2 linked regions of the Marinagarivorans cellulosilyticus genome follow. The protein of the gene in region 2 interacts with the protein of the main gene of each other region in a pairwise test. Links are inferred from orthologs where the notes say so. Each region holds a gene or a part of one and is shown on either strand. Other genes may lie near its edges. The genes, in order: ftsZ and rlmN.

The links.
Region 1: the proteins of rlmN (region 2) and ftsZ interact in binary tests that used the Escherichia coli proteins (3 or more experiments, as listed by UniProt). The link is inferred for Marinagarivorans cellulosilyticus from one-to-one orthologs.

What each region holds. Positions count from the first base shown.
Region 1 is NZ_AP023086.1:2,601,354-2,613,367, reverse strand. The notes cover bases 7,981-10,831. They hold ftsZ (cell division protein FtsZ), read right to left. Parts: upstream 10,061-10,831; coding sequence 8,900-10,060; downstream 7,981-8,899. Other genes in these bases: ftsA (cell division protein FtsA), read right to left, coding at 10,179-10,831; lpxC (UDP-3-O-acyl-N-acetylglucosamine deacetylase), read right to left, coding at 7,981-8,554. Outside these bases: MARGE09_RS10585 (DUF481 domain-containing protein), read left to right, coding at 96-1,229; MARGE09_RS10580 (Nudix family hydrolase), read right to left, coding at 1,250-2,200; bifunctional glutamate N-acetyltransferase/amino-acid acetyltransferase ArgJ, read right to left, coding at 2,203-3,423; preprotein translocase subunit SecA, read right to left, coding at 3,436-6,309; MARGE09_RS10565 (M23 family metallopeptidase), read right to left, coding at 6,412-7,344; more of lpxC, read right to left, coding at 7,643-7,980; more of ftsA, read right to left, coding at 10,832-11,408; MARGE09_RS10545 (cell division protein FtsQ/DivIB), read right to left, coding at 11,511-12,014. UniProt on the Escherichia coli protein: Essential cell division protein that forms a contractile ring structure (Z ring) at the future cell division site. The regulation of the ring assembly controls the timing and the location of cell division.
Region 2 is NZ_AP023086.1:2,985,107-2,997,139, reverse strand. What follows is about bases 9,164-12,033. They hold rlmN (dual-specificity RNA methyltransferase RlmN), read right to left. Parts: upstream 11,244-12,033; coding sequence 10,083-11,243; downstream 9,164-10,082. Other genes in these bases: MARGE09_RS11930 (hypothetical protein), read left to right, coding at 11,983-12,033; ndk (nucleoside-diphosphate kinase), read right to left, coding at 11,258-11,683; pilW (type IV pilus biogenesis/stability protein PilW), read right to left, coding at 9,290-10,051; MARGE09_RS11950 (RodZ domain-containing protein), read right to left, coding at 9,164-9,255. Also shown: MARGE09_RS11990 (ISAs1 family transposase), read left to right, coding at 1-1,050; MARGE09_RS11985 (hypothetical protein), read right to left, coding at 1,007-1,312; MARGE09_RS11980 (hypothetical protein), read right to left, coding at 1,322-1,507; ribosome biogenesis GTPase Der, read right to left, coding at 2,080-3,603; outer membrane protein assembly factor BamB, read right to left, coding at 3,743-4,954; MARGE09_RS11965 (YfgM family protein), read right to left, coding at 4,951-5,712; hisS (histidine--tRNA ligase), read right to left, coding at 5,798-7,075; ispG (flavodoxin-dependent (E)-4-hydroxy-3-methylbut-2-enyl-diphosphate synthase), read right to left, coding at 7,151-8,263; more of MARGE09_RS11950, read right to left, coding at 8,290-9,163.

The sequences.
Region 1 (12,014 bases), 380 kb from region 2 along the record:
TTCTAAAACCCGTATTGCACTGCTATATTGCTACCCCCGCACGCAGGCTTATAGCCTACTCGGTAGAATATTACAGAATGATTTTAGAGGTAACCATGTCAATCCATCGAGCCACCTTGGTGCTATTTCTCGTCTCTAACTGGGCCCTCTTTGGGCTGCCCAAGCAGGCAAACAGCGCACCAGTTATTCCAGACGCCGTGGCTAACGACGTACTTCAACAGCGCACGGATAACGCCTTTAATGACGAATGGGACTGGCTACAGTTAACATCAGGTGAATGGTTAAAGGGCAAAATAAAAGTAGTCTATAACGGGGAAATGGAGTTTAACAGCGCAAAGTTGGGGCTTCGGAAATTTAAATTAGACGATATTGAGCAAGTGCATACCCTAAGGCCACAAGCCGTTAGAATTTTTGGTGTCGATAAGCCACAGGTGGGCACAATTACACTTTCCGAGCGCACGATTGAAATTAAAAATGACAGCTTGAGCTACAACTTTGACCGCGAGCGTTTAATTGCACTGGTTTCTGGCCAACTCAAAGAGCTTAACTTTTGGAGCGCACGCTTTGGCCTAGGCACGAATATCCGATCAGGCAACTCACCGCAAACGGAATACAACGGTAACTTTTCAACAAAGCGTCGAACAGCTTTGTCACGCTTTACGGTCGATTACCTCGGTTTATACACCTACAGCGACGATAAAGAGACCGCCAACAATCATCGCTTGCGCAGCAATTTCGATATTTTTGCCAACCAGCGATTATTCTACCGCCCGTTATTTTTAGATATTTTTAGCGACCGCTTTCAAAATATTGATGCCCGAGGCACCCTTGGGGCAGGCCTAGGTTTACAGGCCATCGACAGAGATAATAAACAATGGGATTTATTTATCGGACCAGGTATACAGTTTACTCAATTCAACGAAGTCGAAGAAGCGAGCGAAAAGCGAGAGCAATCGGCAGTGCTAATTGCCTCTACGCACTACAACATGAATGTGACGAGCGCCATGGGCTTTATTCTCGATTATCAAATTCTCTGGGCAAATGAAGCATCAGGTGGTTACACTCACCACGTCATATCTACTTTGAGTTACGACCTAACCCGCAGCATTGACTTCAATACCTCCATTGTATGGGATTATATTGAGAGCCCAACACCCGATGATTTAGGCACAACACCAAAAAACGACGACTATCGCTTTATTTTTAGCATTAGCTATTCTTTCAACTAAATTAGCTGGAGGCCCAGCTCCTAGGGCTGAAACTGAAAAAGCGATATACCGGCAATGCCTTGCGCATAACAGTTTTGTGCAAACGGCAAGTCCGCAAGCGCCATACCACCTAATGCATATACTGGGACTTTGGCTTTCGCTACAAGCTGTGAAAAAGCATCCCAGCCTAAGCCGTTAGCATCTGGATGTGACGGCGTTGCTGACACTGGCGATAAATAAACGGCTTTAATTCCAGCCGCTTCTGCAGCCCTTATTTCTTCCAAGTTATGGCATGATGCCGTTGCATTCGCGATGCACGAACCGACTTTTTTTGCCTGCACCAAATGGCGGGAAGTAAAATGGACATGGGCAGCTAGCGAAAGTAGCGCTTGATTGATAACGCCTGAATTATCAAATAAATGCGCACTGTTTATCCAAATCGGCACACCGCAGAGCTCAGTCAATTTACTATGCAGCCAGTTGATATCTTCGGGCCCTAGTTGTAGTGAGCGCAATTGAAAACCAGCAGCGCCTAGAGCCAATGCCTTTTGGCAAAAAGCCAAAACTTCATCTTTTGCGCCACTAGAAGGCGTTACGGCAATGAGGCGCGGCAGGGTAAGAGCAGAAACAATTGGCCGGTTTGCCGCCGGAAAATCGTAATGGATTAATTGATTAAGATCAGCCCAAACCAAAGGCTGCCCTTCTTGGCCACTCGGTTCGCCGTCAAAAGCAGTTACCGTCCATACATCTAGCAAAACAACCTTATCGCCATAATCATGTCGAATTTGGATTAACGGCTGCATTTGTGTTGCATTAATAGCAAGCTCTTCTTTAAGCTCACGATTAAGTGCAGCCGTAACATGCTCACCGGCCTCAACCTTACCGCCAGGAAATTCCCATAAGCCACCTTGATGCTGATGCTGTGCACGTTTAGCTAAAAGCACCTTTTTCTGAGTTAAGATAACGCCTACAGCGACATGAACAGACGACATACTTAACTACGATATTCCGCATTAATTGTGACGTAGTCATGCGAAAGATCTGTTGTCCAAACCTCATCAGAACTATGACCACGGCCAAGTTCTACACGCACACTAAATTCGGCCTGATCAACAACTGCCTGACCTTGCTCTTCGGTGTACTCTTGTGCCCGCTGGCCAGCACGCACAATGCAAACATCATCCAAATAAACATTTACTTTTTGAGTGTCTAGTGCACGCACACCAGCATAACCAACAGCACAGATAATACGCCCCCAGTTCGGGTCTGATGCAAAAAGCGCTGTTTTCACTAGCGGTGAGTGCGCAATGGCATAGGCCACCTTTAAGCACTCTTCTTTGTTTCCACCTTGAGTGACGGCTACGCTAATACATTTACTAGCCCCTTCACCGTCTCGCACAATACCTAGCGCCAGCTGCCGGTGAACATCAGTAACTGCAGCCATTAGCTTATCGTACAATTCGCCAGCTGGATCACTCAACATAGGTAAGCCTGCTTGGCCTGTTGCCACTAACAAGCAAGAGTCATTCGTTGATGTGTCGCCATCAATGCTAATACGGTTAAACGACTGATCTGCAGCACGCTTTACCATATCATCCAGCAGCGGCTGGGCCACCACCGCATCTGTTGCTATATACGCCAGCATAGTCGCCATATTTGGCCTAATCATGCCCGCGCCCTTAGCGATGCCGGTAACAGAAATCACTTCGCCATCATGCTCGAACTGAACACTTGCGCCTTTTGGGCGAGTGTCTGTTGTCATAATTGCTTTGGCCGCCGCATCCCAACCATTAACAGACAACGACGACATGGCAGCCGGTAGCGCATTAACAATTTTAGGGACAGGCAAATATTCACCAATCACACCCGTCGAAAATGGAACCACTTGCCGCGCTTCAATATCGCCAAGTGTTGCCACCGCTTGGCAGCAGGACTCTGCATCGGCAAGGCCGCGCTCACCAGTACACGCATTCGCATTGCCAGAATTAATTAAAAAATAACGAATATCGCCAGCAGACAAGTGATTTCGCCCAACGATAACAGGAGCGGCGCAAAATGCATTTTGCGTAAAAACACCCGAAACCGCGGCACCCTCGGCAATAGCCATTACAACAATATCGGTTCGTCCCGCATATTTAACACCCGCACTTGCAGTGCCTAAAGTTAAACCTGCAATAGGATGCATTACCGGCCAAATGTGCTCACCCACTGCCATAACAATACCTCTTTACGCTAATTTACCGTGGCATGCTTTATATTTTTTACCCGAGCCACATGGGCACGGATCATTGCGCCCTACTTTGGGTGCTGCACGCTGCAAAGGCTGCTGCAAAGGCGGAGCTTCAGACTCTGGCGCTTGCGGCGCTGTTAACGCCGATGCGTCTTCATGCTTTAATTGCTGGTTACGCATCGCTGCTTCTGCTTCCATTCTGCGCTGGGCTTCCATCATATGCATTTGCTCTTCGGTCATCGGCTCGACTTTAAACAATACACGCGCAACATCGTGCTTTAAGCTATTCAATAATTCTTGGAACAACTCAAAAGCTTCTCTTTTATATTCTTGCTTGGGGTTTTTCTGCGCATAAGCGCGCAAGCCAATACCTTGGCGTAACTGGTCCATGCTCTGCAGATGCTCTTTCCACAATGTATCTAGAACATGCAGCATTAATTGCTTTTCCAGACCTCGCATAACACCGCCAAGGCGCTCGCACTTCTGCTGGTAGAACTCATCCATTGCAGCAATAATTTTTTCGCGCAACGGTTCTTCATACAGTTTTTTATCGTCTTCAAGCCACTGGGCAATGGGTAGATCCACACCGAAATCAACCTTAATAACTTCCTCCAGCCCCGATACGTCCCATTGCTCAGCCAATGATTGAGGAGGAATATGGTTAGAGATAATATCGTTCATGACCTCTTCGCGCATACCCGTAATGGCATCTTCAATGCTGTCCATTTCTAATAAATCATTGCGCTGGGTATAAATTACCTGCCTTTGATCGTTGGCGACATCATCGTATTCAAGTAGCTGCTTACGGAAGTCAAAGTTGCGACCCTCAACTTTTCGCTGCGCTTTTTCAATAGCCCGAGAAACCATTTTTGCTTCGATCGCTTCGCCTTTCTCCATGCCTAGCGCACTCATCATATTGCGCACACGATCAGAGGCGAAAATACGCATCAAGCTATCTTCCAGTGAAAGATAAAAGCGCGATACACCAGGGTCACCTTGGCGCCCCGCACGACCGCGAAGCTGATTGTCTATTCGGCGAGATTCGTGGCGTTCTGTACCAACAATATGCAGACCGCCATTGGCTTTAACTTGCTCGTTACGCTCCTTCCATTGCGCCTTGAGCTCGTCGATTTGGGCTTGTGTTGGGTTATCAAGCTTTTCGACATCAGCTTCCCAGCTTCCACCCAACTTAATGTCCGTACCACGGCCCGCCATATTAGTAGCGACTGTAATTGCACCAGGGCGCCCAGCTTGAGCAATAATATCGGCCTCGCGGTCATGCTGCTTAGCGTTAAGCACTTCGTGACGAACCCCCGCAGCCTTAAAGCGACGAGAGACTTCTTCAGAGCTTTCTACCGATGCAGTCCCCACCAAAATAGGGACGTTTTTGCTTTGCAGCTCTTGAACCTGTTTAACAATTGCATCGTATTTTTCGTCAATGGTTAAAAATACAAGGTCGTTCAAATCTTGCCGTGCAATGGGTTTATTCGTAGGGATAACAACAACATCTAAACCATAGATTTGACGAAATTCAACAGCCTCGGTATCGGCAGTACCCGTCATACCCGATAATTTTTTGTACAACCGAAAGTAGTTCTGGAAAGTAGTTGAAGCCAAGGTTTGACTTTCATTTTGAATTGCCAGTCCTTCTTTGGCTTCAATCGCCTGATGCAACCCCTCTGATAAACGACGCCCAGGCATTGTGCGGCCCGTGTGTTCATCAATTAAAAGTACCTGGCTATCTTGCACAATGTATTCGACATCATTGTGATAAAGCTTGTGGGCCTTCAACGATGTATGAACGTGGTGCAATAGATTTAGGTTGCCGGCAGAATAAAGGCTGTCGTTTTCCTTCATAAGCTTATTTTTGACTAACCACTGCTCAACCAGCTCGTGACCATCTTCAGTCAGCTCGATTTGGCGGCCTTTTTCATCGAGCATAAAATGCCCTTTTTCGGCCAACCGGCAAACTGGCGGTTTAGCACTGGCATCCGCAATCACCAAATCTTTATTAGCTTTATCAGCTTCAGTTAAAGCTGCAGTAATTGAACAGGGCTTTTCTTGCCCTTCGAGCAGCACCTTTTGAAATTGAATTTTCTCATTGCGCTCGCCATCAGAATCGGCCACGGGGCGCAAGGTGGGCGTTAGGAGGTTCATCACCCGATAAAGCTCAGAGCTATCTTCAGCTGCGCCGGAGATGATGAGCGGTGTGCGCGCCTCATCGATTAGGATCGAATCCACCTCATCCACAACGGCAAATGTCAGCGGCCGCTGCATGCGATCTTCTTTGCGCAAAACCATATTATCGCGCAAGTAATCGAACCCAAATTCATTATTTGTGCCGTAGGTAATATCAGAGTTATAAGCTTCGCGCTTTTCATCTTGCGGCTGCATTGAAGCAATAACGCCAACCGTTAAACCCAGAGCCTCATAAAGTGGGCGCATCCATTCAGCATCGCGGCGGGCCAAATAGTCATTCACAGTTACAAGGTGCGAGCCATTACCGGGAATCGCATTTAAATAGACAGCCAGCGTCGCCATGAGTGTTTTACCTTCGCCGGTACGCATCTCTGCGATGCGCCCCTCGTGCAAGGCGATACCACCAATCAGCTGAACATCGTAATGGCGCATTCCCATAACGCGCGAGCTGGCCTCTCTACAAACTGCAAAGGCCTCTGGCAATAATGCATCAAGGGTTTCACCATTTTGGTGGCGCGAACGAAACTCTTGTGTTTTTTCTTTTAGCGCAGTGTCTTCCAGCCCCTTGATAGACTCTTCTAAGGCATTAATTTTTTTAACGAGCTTGCGCATACGCTTTAATTCGCGATCGTTTTTAGAGCCAAATAACAATTTAATAATATTCAGAGTCATAACGGTATCTTAATTGTGTTGCCGTAACGGCGGTAAAAAGTGAGTTGGCTAAAAAGCCGAAACTGTTCGATATAAAAACAAATAGGACGGGGCTTTAAAGGTTCAGCGGCTGGCTCGACGAATGTAAGAGGCGGGATCGACAGCGCGACCATGCTTATAAACCTCAAAATGTACGTGTGGGCCTGTGGAGCGGCCACTTGAGCCCATCAGCGCTATAAGTTGGCCTTTTTTCACTACATCGCCTATTTTAACGAGGTTTTCTTTGCAGTGAGCATAGCGGGTTGTGAAACCGTTGCCATGATTAATTTCAACCAAATTACCATAGCCGTAACGCTCTGCAGACCAAGTAACGACACCCGCAGCAACTGCGACAATATCGCTGCCATCTTTGCCAGCAAAATCAACGCCCGCATGCCAAGCAACGCGCCCGCTGAACGGATCAGTTCTGCGGCCATAGCGCGACGACAAATAACCTTTTGTGATTGGACGCCCAGCCACAAAAATAGACTCTTCTACTTTTTGGTTGGCCATCAAGGCTTCTAGTGTTTGCAGCTGATGCTGTCGATCCTCAATCTTGAAGGACAGCTCATCAATCATATCCATGAATGTGGCAACTTCAAAGTTGTGGTTGTCTAGCTCCTCAGAGGGGCCACCCAAAGCTGGCGGCTGGCTAAAATCGAACTCGCCATGCTCTAGCTTTGCAGCCACTGTCATGCGCTCACCGAGCGCATCTAAGCGAACTAAGCGGGCCTGCAGCTCAGCCACTCGTAGTGTGAGTGCCTCAAGCTTACTTTGCGCTTCATTGCGGGTATTTTCGATTTCTAGCTGCTGGGCGGTGAGCGTTTGCTCCCACGTTTTTGAAACGTCCTGGGTTAACAGACTATGACCACTTTTTACACTCCATTGCAGCGCAATTAACGTTACCGCGGCTAACGGTAAAGCCAACATACCGGCGATCAAAAACGTCTTAGACCAAAAGCCTAAGGTAATTGTTTTTGTGCCACCATGGCGTTTGCTAATGAATATAATCTTCACTGACTTTTGTCTTTAGCTACCCGAAATACGCGCAATACTTTGAGCTTGCGCATATTTAAAAGTGTTTGATATCGACGGTAATTTAGACCTGATGCTGGGACGCCAGCAAGATGAATAAATAACGGTCGCCTCGCTTAAAGTTTAATCAAAAAAATGACAAAACCTAGTCGATTTGGCTATATAGCTTAATCGGCGCCAGAATATGGCATATAAAACACAAAAAGCCAACTGTTCGAAAGTTGGCTTTTTGTAAGCAGGCAAGCGCCAAGGCCTCGCCAGAAAAAACATAACCTATGGTTTATGCAGCAGCCAATGGCTTGTGATAGGCAATTGGCGACTCTTCATCATCCTCAAAAGTCACAACTTCCCAAGCATCTGGCTGACGAATAAGTTCGCGCAGCGATTGGTTATTTAAGCCGTGACCAGACTTATAAGCACGGAATTCACCAATTAAGGTGTTACCTAAGAGATATAAATCTCCGATGGCATCAAGGATCTTATGCTTTACAAATTCGTCTTCATAACGCAAACCGTCTTCATTCAATATGCGGTATTTATCAACCACAATGGCGTTATCAACACTGCCGCCCTTGGCTAAGCCTTTCGAGCGAAGGTATTCTATTTCATGCATAAAGCCGAAAGTCCGCGCTCGCGAAATCTCTTTCACAAACGAGGTACTTGAAAAATCCACCACGGCATCGAGTTTGCGCCCTTTAAATACGGGGTGATCAAAATCGATAGTAAAAGACACCTTAAAGCCGTCAAAAGGTACAAAAGTCGCCATTTTATCGCCGTCGGTAACCGTTACTTCTTTCTTGATGCGAATAAATTTCTTCGCAGCTGGCTGCTCTTGGATGCCTGCAGACTGAATCAGGAAAACAAACGGGCCTGCACTGCCATCCATAATGGGTACTTCATCGGCGCTTACATCAATAATGGCATTATCAATACCCAAGCCTGCCATCGCTGACAACAAGTGCTCTACAGTAGAAACCCGTACATCGCCATTTATTAGCGTTGTAGATAGCGTTGTATCACCAACGTTTTCAGCCTTTGCCTGTATTTCAACAACAGGGTTTAGGTCTACACGTCGAAAAACGATACCGCCATCTATTGGGCCAGGCCTTAGGGTTAGATAGATCTTTTGCCCTGTATGCAGCCCCACACCGGTGGCGCGAATCTCGTTTTTGAGCGTGCGTTGTTTGATCATTACTTTATGTCTCTATAGATAAGCGGCCAAAAATGTAAATTTTTAGCCGCGTGTCATACTGTTGTTATCAATTGGCCGGAGAATCATAGCCAATTCAATGAGTGCCACTGATGCTGCAAAGCAAAAATAGTAAATATTAAGGTGACTAATACTAACGCCACACAACTGAATTCAACCTGAACGCTCGATTCAGCAACCATAATGTACGCAAAAAGCACGCCGGTATTCGACGTGCTTTTTGCGTCAGCATACGCCCGCTATAACGCGGGGAACAGCATCCATGCAACGGTATCTCAGGCGTAGCTGCCAGAAACTGCGCGCAATAATCGAGCAAGCGGCCTGCGGTTAGTCCGCTTGACGGCGCAGGAACGCCGGAATATCAAGATATTCCATGTCCCGAGCCTTTTCATCAAGCTTTGGCGCTGCACTAGAGTTTTGGTTACGCATAACTGTTGGTTTATCCAACACAGCATAATTCAAACCACCGTCGGCGTGGCGCGTATTATCTACAACTTTTTCAGGTTTTGCAGGTGTTTCTTCTTGCGCCTGAACAGCACCCAAGCCAGTAGCAACCACAGTCACCTTAAGGGTGTCGGCCATATCAGGGTCAATCACTGTACCTACAACCACAGTAGCATCACCAGAGGCGAACTCTTCGATGGTGTCACCGACTTCATTGAACTCACCCAAAGATAAGTCCATTCCAGCAGTAATGTTAACCAAAATGCCACGCGCACCGTGAAGGTTCACATCTTCAAGAAGTGGGCTGCGAATAGCGGCTTCCGCAGCTTCACGTGCGCGATTCTCGCCTTTACCTGAACCGCTACCCATCATCGCCATGCCCATTTCACTCATCACAGTGCGAACATCAGCAAAGTCGACGTTGATCATGCCTGGGCGAATAATAAGATCCGCGATACCCTGCACCGCACCCAACAATACGTCGTTAGCGGCTTTAAAAGCATCGATTAAGCTGGTGGATTTACCCAGCACAGCCAATAGTTTTTCATTTGGGATAGTAATCAAAGAATCAACGCGATCTTTTAATTGCTTAATACCCTCTTCCGCAATCGCCATGCGCTTGCGGCCTTCAAAAGGAAATGGGCGGGTCACAACAGCGACAGTAAGAATACCCAGCTCGCGAGCAACCTCAGCCACTACGGGTGCAGCGCCTGTACCAGTACCGCCCCCCATACCCGCGGTGATAAATACCATATCGGCACCTTGCAGAGTTTCTGCAATACGCTCACGGTCTTCCATTGCAGCCTCGCGGCCCACGTTAGGGTTGGCGCCAGCACCTAAACCTTTGGTTAGATGGCCACCAAGTTGCAACACGGTTTGCGCACTAACATTTTTCAACGCCTGCGCATCGGTGTTAGCGCAGATAAAGTCCACACCATCAACTTGTTGCTCAATCATATGACGCACAGCGTTACCGCCACCGCCACCTACACCTACAACTTTAATTACCGCATTTTGCGGAATATTATCTACAAGCTCAAACATGGTTTTCCCCTTTCGTTCCCCTGCTTAAAAATATGTATACGCTAGGTATTGTTGCCATAGCGTCAATTCAAGTGTTTCGCGTAACTTATCAATAGCTAACAGTGCCTATGCACTAACTTTACAAGTTGCGCTGAAACCAATTCTTTATTCGTCCCCAAGTATTATCTGTAGGCTCAAATGACTCTGTACCCTGCCCACCTTGCTGCTTCAGGCCGTAGTGCAATAAGCCAACACCCGTGGAATAAATTGGGTTATTGACGATATCACGCAAACCAGAAACATTTTGCGGTGCACCTAAACGTACAGGCATATGGAATATTTCTTCGGCCAACTCTACAACACCTTCCATTTTTGATGTGCCACCGGTTAATACAATGCCCGCCGGTAGCATATCTTCGAAACCACTACGCCTTAGTTCGGCCAACACCAAAGTGAATAACTCTTCGTAACGTGGCTCCACTACTTCAGCCAACGCTTGACGAGAAAGGTCTCTTGGTGGGCGCTCGCCTACACTTGGAACCTTTATTGTTTCTTCCGCGCCGGCTAGCTTGGCCAAGGCACAGGCATATTTAATTTTGATATCTTCAGCGTGCTGCGTCGGTGTTCTTAACGCCATTGCAATATCATTAGTCACTTGATCACCAGCAATAGGGATTACTCCCGTATGGCGAATAGAGCCTTCGGTGAAAATAGCGATATCGGTTGTTCCACCACCAATATCCACCATGCATACACCCAGCTCTTTTTCATCCTCTGTTAACACGGCATAGCTCGATGCCAATTGCTCTAGAATAATATCGTCGACATCTAAGCCGCAGCGACGAATGCACTTCTCAATATTTTGCGCAGCATTTACAGCGCAAGTCACCAAATGCACTTTGGCTTCTAAGCGTACACCAGACATACCTAACGGCTCTTTTACACCGTCTTGATCATCGATGCGGTACTCCTGTGGCAAGATATGCAAAATGCGTTGATCCGCTGGTATAGCAACCGCTTGGGCAGCATCAATAACGCGCTCTATATCTTGAGCAAAGACTTCTCGGTCTTTAATCGCCACAATACCGTGCGAGTTCAAACTGCGAATATGACTACCGGCAATACCCGCATACACCGAATGTATTTGGCAACCGGCCATTAGCTCGGCCTCTTCTACTGCGCGCTGTATCGATTGCACCGTTGAATCAATATTGACGACCACGCCTTTTTTTAAACCACTAGAGCTATGAGAACCAATACCTACTACCGACAGTTCACCTTCAGGCGATAACTCCCCAACGATCGCAACAACCTTAGATGTTCCAATATCTAAACCCACGATCATTTTATTTCCACTGGACTGCGCCATTGCCTGTGCCCCGATAAATCAATTTGGCTTTTAAGCCCTAGTCGTATTACTGTTTCGCGATACCTACAAGGGTTCGCACTTTTATCGCTCAGAACATTTTAACTAATGAACTGCAGCTTCGGCTTTACTTGTCTCTGGCGGTTCTATCCAGTTAATGGCAAAGCCTTGTTTATAGCGCATATCGATCGCATCGATATTGCTTACTTGGTCATTCAACTCTGCGGTCAACACGTCCATGAGGCGCTGTAACTTTTTGAGTGAATCTTCTCTGCCAAGCTTAATTTCTATTTCTGGCGAGATCTTTAAGGACCAGGCTAGGGTATTATCCAGTTCTAGCACTAAAGGTGCAAATTTATAATTAGCCAACAACTTCGCAACTAAGACATATTGCTGCATGACTTTTTCTGCATACCTATCATTGGCTCTCAATAAAGGTAGATGATTTAATTCAGTTTTGTTGTCTAAATTAACAATTTCACCCCGTAAATTTAAAAAATCATGCGAATTCCAGCGCGCTATTGGCTGTTGCTCCGATATTTTTATCAATAACGTATCTGGCCACTGCCGAGTCACTATTGCACGATCAATCCAAGGGTGCTTTTCCAA
Region 2 (12,033 bases):
AGACGAGATAAAAACAAGAAATACGCGTTATCTAGCCTCCTGCTGATCATATTTTCCTCAACCATCAGTGGATATGACACCCCAGAAGCTATGGTTGAATTTGCCAAGCTAAAGCATGAATGGCTCCAGCGTTTTGTCACTTTAGACTCAATACCTTGTGTTGAAACGCTACGTTTTTTCATTTGCTCAATAAATACAGAGGAGTTAATAAAAGGCTTCGAAGCATTCATTCAAGAGGCAGGTGAAGGGGATATTATTTCGATTGACGGCAAGACTATGAGAGGTACAAGGCATAGCGCTCTAGACACCATTCACATGGTAAGTGCTTGGTCAAAAAAACATGGGGTAACGTTGACGGCGCTAAAAACTAAAGACAAATCAAATGAAATAAAGACGATTCCTTTGGTGCTTGATCTAATCGATATTAACGGTGCCATTGTTACAACGGATGCAATGGGCTGCCAAGTAAAAGTAGCCGATAAAATTCGCAGTGGGGGAGGCGATTATGTGCTCCAACTAAAAGACAACCAAAAGGCGTTACGTGCTGAAATAGAAGCGTATTACCACAAATTAATACGCGAAGACTTTGCCAACATAACCCATGACACCTATGAAGAAGTCGATAAAGGTCATGGTCGAATTGAGCAAAGAAAAACGCATCATGTAGAAATTAGCGACTGGGTTAATTCAGCGAGAAAATGGTGTGATGCTAATTCACTGATTCGTGTTGAACGCAATACAATAAAAGGCGAAAAAGAATCATCAGAAGTTTCTTGGTATTTAAGCTCTTTGGCCGTTGACGCGCAACGCGGGGCCGATGCAGTTCGAAGTCACTGGGGAGTTGAAAATAATTTACACTGGCAACTCGATGTTACCTTTAAAGAGGATGAATGTAGGCTCGCATCTGGAGCGGCTGCAATGGCTGTTATAAAAAGGTTTTGCATGAATCTGCTAAAGGTTAACGATACGAGTAAGCGCAGATTAAAACACCGAGTCATGGCCTCCGCTATTGATGATGACTATAGGGCAAAAATTCTACTGTCTGTCTAATTATTGCTAGGAGGCCCTGATAGCGCACCCTTAAAACACCAATTTCATAGTCAAACAAACCTTTTAGCTCCTGCTTGACGCCCTTTGTTAGCCAGAGCGTTTGCGGCTTGCTGACAGGTTCGTTATTAAATACTTGGTTTAAAAATGCCGCTTGCTTAGAAACCGTATCGGCAACTGCTGCCTGCGGCAAAATAACCAATGCAAGGGTACTTACAACCGCTAAAACAACCCAGATACTTTTGATAAACGTCATAACACCCATACGCCACACCTAACAAACAACGAAGCCTTCTTCGCGGTCCCAAGAAGACCAATCAATACATATGCTAAGGCTGTCACTTAGATTATCACTCTGACCAATTTGATAATCGGCCTTTATCACAACACCATCAACCAGTCGGTAGTCCATGCCCGCATTATTTTCAGACTCCGCCGCTACGAACACTGTTATTAGCACAGGTATTTAAACCACACTGAATAGCAACGCCATAACCAAAACTTGGCGCAATTTAACCACTCATTATGGCGCTAGCTTAGCGCCGCAAGGCCTTTTTCTCCGCCATTACGCCCTCTAAGCAGTATAAGTATCTGGCTCGATTCAATTAGCGTCGTCAGCCAAGCTGCATTCTAACTTGGTGAAAAGGCGCTAGCTATTGGAAACTTTTGACTAACCAACAATACGAAATGGTAAGCATCAACCTCATCGCCATCTCCATATGCGCTATTGAAATGATGCTTGCTATAACCACCAAGAAGTATTCTGTTAAGCCATTGAAAGGTTAAACGTTAAAAAAGCCGAAATGCTATCAAATGTATTTAAAAAGAATTGGTAGCCGTAATGGAGTTATATCTAGTAAAGCCACCCACTGCAACCCATACATTTTCCTGTCGAAGTTGCTCGATGCTAGAAGAAAACTGCGTGAGAAATGATGCAGTAACGCTCTGCCAAGAAAATAGGTAACACAAACATCCGAAGCGCCACCAAGCAATCAAACAATCCGAGCGTTAATCAGCAATACAATAACGCTCTCACTTTTTCTTAGCACGACCAGATTTAGGTTTTGCGCCTGCCTTTCCTTTTTTAGCTATTGTCATTACCCTGCGTTTTTTGTCGGCGGGGGTTTTCGCCATTTTATTTTTACGGCCCTCAAACGGATTTTCACTCGACTTATACTGAATTCGCAAAGGCGTGCCGTGTAAGTCTAGCGCTTTGCGGAAAGCTTTTTCGAGGTAGCGAGTATAGTGCGCGGGCACCGCGTCCGTCTGATTGCCGTGAATAACAATAATAGGCGGGTTGTTGCCCCCTGGGTGGGCGTAGCGCAGTTTAATACGACGGCCATTGACCATTTGCGGTGGATGCGTTGCCACAGCGCCTTGCAATATACGCGTTAGGAAATTGGTAGATAACTTGTCAGTCGCGGCCTGATAAGCCTTTTCGATGGACTCATATAAATGCCCCACCCCTGTACCGTGCAACGCTGATATGAAATGGAAGTCGGCAAAATCAATAAACCTCAGCTTGCGCTCTAGCTCACTTTTAACGTAGGTTTTATGCTCTTGTTCTAGGCCGTCCCATTTGTTCAATGCCACTACAAGTGCGCGACCCGCATCAATAACCTGCCCCATCAAGTGCAGGTCTTGATCTACTATGCCTTCTTCGGCGTCGATCATTAAAATAACCACATTAGCATCAGCAATGGCTTGTAGGGTTTTAACAATCGAGAATTTCTCGACCGCCAACGTAATGTTTTTACGCCGCCGAATACCTGCGGTATCAATAATGGTATACATCTGACCAAAACGTTCGTAATCGATATATACACTATCACGCGTAGTGCCCGGCATATCAAATACCACCACCCTGTCTTCACCTAGCATTCGGTTTACTAGTGTCGATTTACCAACGTTTGGCCGACCAACAATCGCGATTTTAATGCCTTTAGCAATAGGAGCATCTTCTGACGGAGCTAACTCGTGCTCTACTAGCTCTGTTTGTAAACCCTCTCCTTCGGTAGTATCGAGAGCCATCTCATCTGCCGGAGAATTCGACGCCAAAGCCAAGGTTGGCAAAGTGTCGAAAACATCGCTCAGCAATTGAGTCACGCCACGGCCGTGTGCAGCCGCAATACCATGCACCTCACCTAAACCCAACTCGTAAAAGGCCGCCGTCGCTACATCGTGATTTAAACCATCAATTTTATTGGCCACCAACATAACGGGCTTACTGCGTTGGCGTAAAAAGCTCGCAATTTGCTCATCAGAGGCAGTTAAACCCGCACGGCAATCCACCAAAAACAAAACCAAATCGGCTTCTTCGATAGCGAGACGCGATTGATCTGCCATTGCCGCATCAATGCCCTCTTCATCACCACTAAGACCGCCAGTGTCGATTACGATGAAGCGCTGCTCTTGATAGCTTGCTTCTCCGTATTTGCGGTCTCGCGTTAAACCAGAAAAGTTAGCAACGAGCGCGTCGCGCGTTTTCGTCAGGCGATTAAACAACGTCGATTTACCGACATTGGGGCGACCAACAAGAGCTATTACAGGAATCATAAGGACAACCAATTAGGTCTGTTCAGCTGCACAATTGCAGATATTTCGAACAGTATAAAACAACAAAACCCCCGCAATGTGCAGGGGTCTTTTAGGCAATCGCCTAGTTAAGTACTAGTTTACACAGGGGTAAAAGCTATTACTCTTTAGGGCTAATGCGGTACGCACTCAAGGCGCCATTATCCGCCAGAATATAAACCGTGTCATCGTCGACAAGCATTGGGGAACCATAACCGTTACCCGGCAACGAGCGTCGAGCAACAAACTTACCCGTTTTCGCATCAAAAGCGTGTAGGTAATTTGAGCTATCGACCGCTAAAACAAAGTTATTCAAAACCGCAGGCGAGCCAACATTGCGGCGATGTAGGTCTTTACTATGCCAAAGCTCTTGCCCAGAGGTTAGCCGGCGGGCAATAACATGGCTTGTTTCATCGACGTAAAAAACAGCAGCATCATTCACCGCTATTTCATTAAAAACGCTAGCATCTTCGGCCCAGCTAATTTTTCCAGTACCTCGGCTAACAGCAACAATGCGACCATTAGCACCAGCAGACAGAATAAATGGGCCGCTTGAAACCGGCGTAACATCGAGATCAACAGCGCGCTCAAGCTCTGTAATACCCTGAGGTTGGCTTACACGTACAGACCAGCGAAGGTCGCCCTCTTTGGTGCCAAAGCTCAACAGCTGGCCGTTATCGAATGCGACAAAAGCTTGGGTTCCGAGCAACAAAGGCGAGGCTTGGGCACGAAAGGTAAGTAGCGGTTGTGGATGATCGTAATTCCATAACTGCACGCCATCTGCCGCACTTAACGCAAATAAACGACCATCAATAGCGCTAACAAGAACTTCTTGTCCATTGCTTTGGGGCGGCGCTAACACTTCAGTACTGACAGTTGCCGACCACATAATGCTGCCGTCCTCCGCTGATAAGGCAAATACGTCACCATTGGTTGTTGCGGTGTAAAGCACATCGCCATGTAAGCTGATGCCAGCACTAACATCTTTACTAACGGACGAGCGCCATAAGGTTTTACCGTTCTTTTTATTGACCGCAAAAACCGTTCCCTTGCCTGTTACCGCAAATAATGTGTCTTCGCGTTGCGCAAGGTAAAAACGTTGGTAGTTACTGCCGCCAAACATTGGACGGCTGTATACGCGGCCAGATTTAAACGGGCCTATCCCCATCGTCCGCGCGTTACCATCTAGAGAAGCATGCCAGCGACTGGAAATACTGGCGGTTGATTCAAAAACGGCTAACTCAGCAGGAACCAAGGAAGCATCTTTTGCAGTACAACCCACAAACAAACTTAGCGCCAAAGCCACTAAGCCAAAGCGAACCAATGGCTTCATTCAGCAGCCTCAGCAGGTGTTGCGGCATGAGGGTTTACAGCATGTGGATTAACCGCATGGGGATTAGTGCCAATGGCAAGCGGCGAAGCTGTGGCAATACGCGCGTTATCCATTTTAAACTTTAATATGTTTGCTCGCATTCCGCCGTTAGACTCTTGCCCTTCCAATGCAGCAACCGCAGATTCAAACGCTGTATAAGCTTCGTCTAAACGACCTAAGCTAGCCAATACATCACCACGTGCTTCAGCGTAACCTGCGGTGAACGCATCAGATGGCGATGATGCTAGCAATGCAAGCGCTTCGTCGGTATTGCCCATAGCCGCTTTTACTCGCGCTAAGCGCAGTGTAGCCAATTCAACTGAAGATTGAGTTTGGCTATTAGCAATTACAGCATCTAGATAGCTGGCTGCTTTTTCGTATTCTGCAGCATCTACCGCCATTTTAGCCAAGTGAAAACGGGATAAATCAGCATATAAACCCGTATTATCTTCAGCTAATACAGCTTCAGCGGCACCAACAACACCCGCCTTTTGCTTGGGGCTTAGCGCAGCATCACCTTGGGCTGTTGCCGCAGCAATGACTTTGTCGTATAAGCCAGAATTGGCTTGGTCAGTTTTTTCCTGCGCAGATTGATATGCACCAAACCCGAAATAGCCCGCACTGGCCAATACAACCGCCGATACGGTTAATTTACCGTTCTCTTTCCACCAGCGTTTAAAGGCTTCAATTTGCTCTTCTTCTGTTAAATGCTCGGACACGAGACTCTCCTAATTTTATTGTTTCTTATTCCGCCACCTTCGGCCATATAGGACGATGCTGGCTTTTTGTTGTTGTCACCGTGATTTAGACATCCATCAAGGCTTGGATTTCACCGATAATATCGCTATCTGGCACATTCTTTTGGGGCTCATCGCGGCGTAAATACTTAATCGTTACGGAGCCTTCAGCCGCTTCGCTTTCACCAACAATCAAAGCCAACATTGCCCCGCTTTTGTCCGCACGCTTAAGTTGATTTTTAAAACTGCCACCACCGCAATGACCGACGACGCGTAAAAACGGCATAGCATCGCGCACTTGCTCGGCAAGTGCAATTGCTTTGGCTTGAACATTACCAACCGCAGCCACATAGATATCAACAAGACCATCAAGACCCTCTGGCATGGCATTGAGTTCCGCCAAAAGTAAAACTAAACGCTCTACCCCCATAGCGCAACCAAAGGCCGGCGTAGGCCGCCCGCCTAATTGCTCAACCAAGGTATCGTAACGGCCTCCGGCACAAACTGTTCCTTGTGCACCTAATGAGGTTGTTACCCACTCAAAGACCGTATTGCTGTAATAATCTAAGCCCCGGACTAGGCGCGGGTTGACTTCATAAGCAACTCCGGCTGCATCCAGCAAGGTTTTTAGTGTTTCAAAGTGCTCTATAGATTCTGGTGACAAATAATCACGCAGCACTGGCGCACCATTTAAAACATCCTGCGTGCTAGTAACCTTGCTGTCTAATATACGTAACGGGTTCGTGGTCAAACGGCGCTGGCTATCTTCATCGAGTTCATTCTTACGGGCTTCAAGGTACTTAACTAAATCGTCGCGGTATTTTTGACGCGCATCGCTGGCTCCAAGAGTATTAATCTGCAGTACAACCGACTGTTCAAGCCCCAGCTCGCGCCACAGCCTAGCCGTTAAAATCAACAGCTCTGCTTCGATGTCTGGCCCTGCAAAACCAAAGGTTTCTATGCCTATTTGGTGAAATTGACGAAGCCGACCCTTTTGCGGGCGCTCGTAGCGAAACATAGGGCCTTGGTACCACAAACGCTGAGTCTGGTTGTAGAGCAAGCCGTGTTGTTCACAGGCACGCACGCAACTTGCCGTACCTTCTGGACGCATACTTAGACTATCGCCATTGCGATCATCGAAGGTATACATTTCTTTTTCGATGATATCTGTAGCCTCACCAATGCCACGCTTAAAAAGGTCGGTACTTTCGACAATAGGAAATCGAATTTCGCTAAAACCATAGCGTGATAACACGTCGCTAACTGTAGCTTCAACGTACTGCCAAGCTGGTGAATCAGCAGGCAATAAATCATTCATTCCCTTAACAGACTGTATTTTTTTCAAAGATATACCTTAACAACTTATCTTGTCACTGCTCAGCTTAGCCGAGCGGATAAGAAAATATTGATCAATTTTTGATTACGCTTTTGCGATTAAATTCTCTTCTAAAGCCTCTTTTTCAGCAGCTTTTTTACGAATCATAGCTTCTAGGTCATCAACCAAGTTGGCATTTTCCAATTTGGAGTTAGGCTCCCCATCTTTATAAACTAAGTTTCTTGGCGTACCGCCCGCTAAACCTAAATCGGCTTCCTTGGCCTCTCCTGGGCCATTTACAACACAACCAATAATCGCTACATCTAACGGCGTCGTAATATCTTCTAAACGGTTTTCTAGATCATTAACCGTTTTAATCACATCAAAGTTTTGACGAGAGCAACTTGGGCAAGCAATAAAGTTAACGCCCTTAGTTCGAAGCTTAAGGCTTTTAAGGATATCCCACCCAACCTTCACTTCTTCGACGGGATCTGCCGCTAAAGACACACGTAAAGTATCGCCAATACCATCCATTAACAGCATGCCCAAACCTACCGACGACTTAACCGTACCGGCGCGTAAGCCACCAGCTTCGGTAATACCTAAATGCAAAGGTTGGTCGATTTCTTTCGATAATAGACGGTAAGCTTCAACGGCCATAAAAACATCGCTGGCTTTAACGCTTACTTTAAAATTTTCAAAATTCAATTCATGAAGAATATTCACATGCCTAAGCGCCGACTCTACCAAGGCTTGCGGTGTTGGCTCACCATATTTTTTTTGTAAATCTTTTTCCAATGAGCCCGCATTAACACCAATGCGAATTGGAATATTTAAGTCGCGGGCTTTATCAACCACCGCCTGAATGCGCTTTTCACGGCCAATATTACCAGGGTTTATTCTTAAGCAATCCACCCCTAAATCGGCCACCTTAAGTGCGATGCGATAATCAAAATGAATGTCCGCCACTAATGGGACAGTGACTTGCTTTTTGATTTCGCCAAAAGCATCCGCAGCCTCTAGGCTAGGCACCGAAACCCGAACAATATCAGCCCCTGCCGCTTGAATACGCTGAATTTGATCAACCGTTGCAGCAACATCGCAAGTTTCAGTGTTTGTCATACTTTGAACACTGATTGGGGCATCGCCACCAACAGGTACATTTCCTACCATAATTTGCCGGGTTTTACGGCGGACAATAGGGGAATCGCAATGCATAATTAACTCTTTAAATAACGGGCCCGTTAAGGGCCAACTTGAATCCGTAAGACACGGCGTCCGGGGCTAGCAGTTAAGTCTAGGGCGCGCCCATTAACAAAGCCTGTCGCCGCAGCGGCATCACCCAATTTTAGATCAAAAGGCGCTTTACCCAGCAGCTGAATTTCATCACCAGCTTTAGCCAATTTAGCGACTTGCTTACGGCCACTGGCATCAGCTACCTCGACCCAGCAATCAGCCGTAAACACCAATTTTAATACATCGCTCGAAGACGCTTCTGTCTGCAGTTTAAGTGATACTGATTCAGCATTAGCCGATTGCGCTACAGGAGTTTCCGACTTGACGATGTTTTCAGGAGTGTTTTGACTACCGCTGTTTACATCAGGCGCAATAGCCATCGAACTCGCAACCGAGCTAGACGCAGCCTTGATGGGTTCTTGCTCTTTACTCTCTTCAACTGAAGCCACCAAGTCGCGAGACATTAAATTTTCATCGCGCTGTGTTAAAGGCACTTTTTGCTCTAAAGCTTTTACACTACTGAGCGAAGGTGCAAGCTCGGCAGAGTTATTCACAACAATAGCGTCGTCTGCCATTTTTTCTTTTTGCTGCGCAAAAAACCATTGGCCCAAGCCAATAAAAATAATAAGCGCTACAGCAGTTGCCACCCATGGCGGCCAGTTAACGTTTTTACGCGGCGCCACTACCGGGTTATTTTGCTCCTCACTAAGCTTCTTTTGTTTGAAATACGCCTCTACAACAGTAACTAACGGCTTGCCATCAAGGCCTACTTGCTTAGCGTATGTTTTCACATAACCAATAACAAAAGCGGGGGCAGTCCCAGCCGCAGAATAATCATCGCGCTCAATCGCCTCTAAACGGGTTTCAAAAATTCGAGTCGCCTCGGCAATTTGAACTAACGTCTTTCCCTGTTGCTTTCGCGCGGCAGAAAGTTGCTGCCCCGGCGTAAGGCCGCTGGCTTGCGTCAAGGTCACAACAATGCCTCTTTTACAGTCGTAAATAAAAACATTATTGGCTCTCTATAAGGGCTTTGTATTCAAGGTATTCTTTTGAATAACCGAACATATTTTTTAACGCTAGAGCTTGGCTAGATACACGGTCTTGGTTATCAAATATGCGCTCAATACGGATTCCAAGCCATAAGCTTCGTGCAGAAGGCTCTGTCAATTTGTTATAACGGTCGAGATAGCGCTTAGCGGTTGAGTAATCCTGATCTTTAAAAGCTAAATCCGCCAGTTCAATAACAGCCGGCGCCATGGAAGAGCGAAGATTTAAAGCATGCGTAAATGCCGCTTTGGCTCGCACGATATTGTTCAATTCTAACGCGCAGCGGCCAGCAAAATATAGTGAGTATGCGCGCTCAGGGTAAGAGAGGTCTTTAGCAACCTCCTCAAATTGAACCGATGCATCTTCATAGCGACCTTGGCGAGACAAAAACAGACCATAGGTGTAACGGGACGCAGAAATTTCTTTGTTATTCGCATATTTAATGCTTTTTTGAAAGTTTTCTTCGGCCGCCTCTGGCTCGCCATTAAGCTGGTGCACCAAGGCTAGCCCCTGCAAACCACGGGGATTTTTTTTATCAACTTCCAATACATCGAGAAACTGCCGCAACGCCTGATCACGATTGCCAGCATCGAGGTATTTCATCCCTAACTCAATACGAGTATCCATAGCCTTTGCCGGATCCACTTTGGACGTTTTAGTTACGCCAGTGGAAACACAGCCGGACAACAGTAGAATGCTAATAGTTAAACTTATTGCTTTCATCGTTATTGTTACTCGCATGCATCTAATTTTATTAAGGATTCCCACCCACAAAATTCACGACTTCCTCCGATGCAACACCGGTTAAACCATAGCGAGCACTTCTACGGGTAATATCATTGACTTCACCCGCTAGCTGCCCACAAGCCGCATCGATATCGTCACCACGTGTAGTGCGTACCGTGGTGGTATATCCGGCCTCAATTAGAATCGTTTGGAAGCGACGCAACGCGTTGTTACTCACTCGCTTGTAGTTCGATAAATTAAAGGGGTTAAAAGGAATTAAATTAATTTTGACAGGGATATTCTTTAACAGCTCAGCAAGCTCATGGGCGTGCTCGGGCCGATCATTAACATGATCAATTAAAGTGTATTCAATCGTAATTTTACGGCGATTATCAGGCAAGCCGGTAATATAGCGCTCAGCCGAATCGAGCAACGTCGCTATAGGGTATTTTTTGTTGATGGGCACCAGCTCATTGCGTAACGCATCGTTAGGCGCATGCAAAGAAATCGCCAAACATGCATCGGTATGCTCACCCAATTTATCCAGCATCGGCACTACGCCGCTGGTACTTAATGTTACTCGCCTCTTGGACAAACCGTAGCAAAAGTCGTGCATCATTAAATTCATCGCATCGACAGAATTGTCGAAGTTTAATAACGGCTCCCCCATCCCCATCATCACAACATTTGTAATTTTCCGAGGGCCTTTTTCCGTCAGCTGACCAAACGATTTAGCCGCAATCCAAACTTGCCCAATAATTTCGGCACAGGTTAAATCTCGGTTAAAGCCCTGCTTGCCTGTCGCGCAAAAGCTACAGTCTAGGGAGCAACCCACTTGCGACGACACGCATAAAGTACCGCGCTCGCCATCGGGTATAAACACCGTTTCGACAGCGTTATTGCCGCTAACGCTGATTAGGAATTTGCGCGTACCATCAATGCTATCTAACTGCTTAATAAGCTCGGGCGGTCTAACTTCAGCAATTTGCTTCAATTTTTCACGAAGCGCTTTACTGATGTTCGTCATCTCATCAAAGTCAGTGACGCCGTACTGATGAATCCACTTCATAACTTGGGTTGCGCGAAACTTCTTTTCCCCGATGCTCTCAAAGAAAGCAACGAGCTTGGCCTCGCTCAGACCAAGTAAATTCACGCATTCCACCGCGGACTCAACAGTACAACTAGACATATAACCTGCTTGCCTTAACGGCTAAAGATTTCACTTTCAGAGAAAAAATAACTGATTTCACGCGCAGCTGATGCGGCTGAATCACTACCGTGCACAGCATTGCGAGAAACTTCCTTAGCAAAATCTGCACGAATAGTGCCCGGCGCTGCATCAGCAGGGTTTGTAGCGCCCATGATGTCACGATTCTGGGCAATAGCGCCCTCACCCTCTAAAACCTGAACCAACACAGGACCGCTAGTCATGAACTCGACTAGCTCGCTAAAGAATGGGCGCTCTTTGTGCTCGGCGTAAAAACCACCAGCTTTCTCTTCCGACAAAAGCATCATTTTTGCTGCAACCACTTTTAGGCCTGCATCTTCAAACCGCGTATATATCTTACCTATAACATTGTCTGCGACTGCATCAGGCTTAATGATGGATAAAGTACGTTCTACTGCCATGGATAACTCCGTTTCTATATCGCCGCGCGAAAGACGGCACAGTTAAAAAATGGCGGAATTATACGGGTTTTTGGCGCAAAGTGCTAAGTTAGGACGCACCAAAGCGTAGCATTCTGAGAATTACACCAAGCCTTACTCAGCCTTTGCTGGCGATTACAAACAAAACCCAACTGTCAATCAGCAATTTTCTGCCCCGCCAACACAAAAATGTCATAAAAACTTAACCTTTGTGTGGTAACCGCCTGTTAATCTTGAATCATCTATCCACTGAAAGCCCAGTAATTACGACAGGTAAGCCCATGAATACAATAAAAACAGCCGTCTTAACCACTCCTTTTCTACTTGCACTC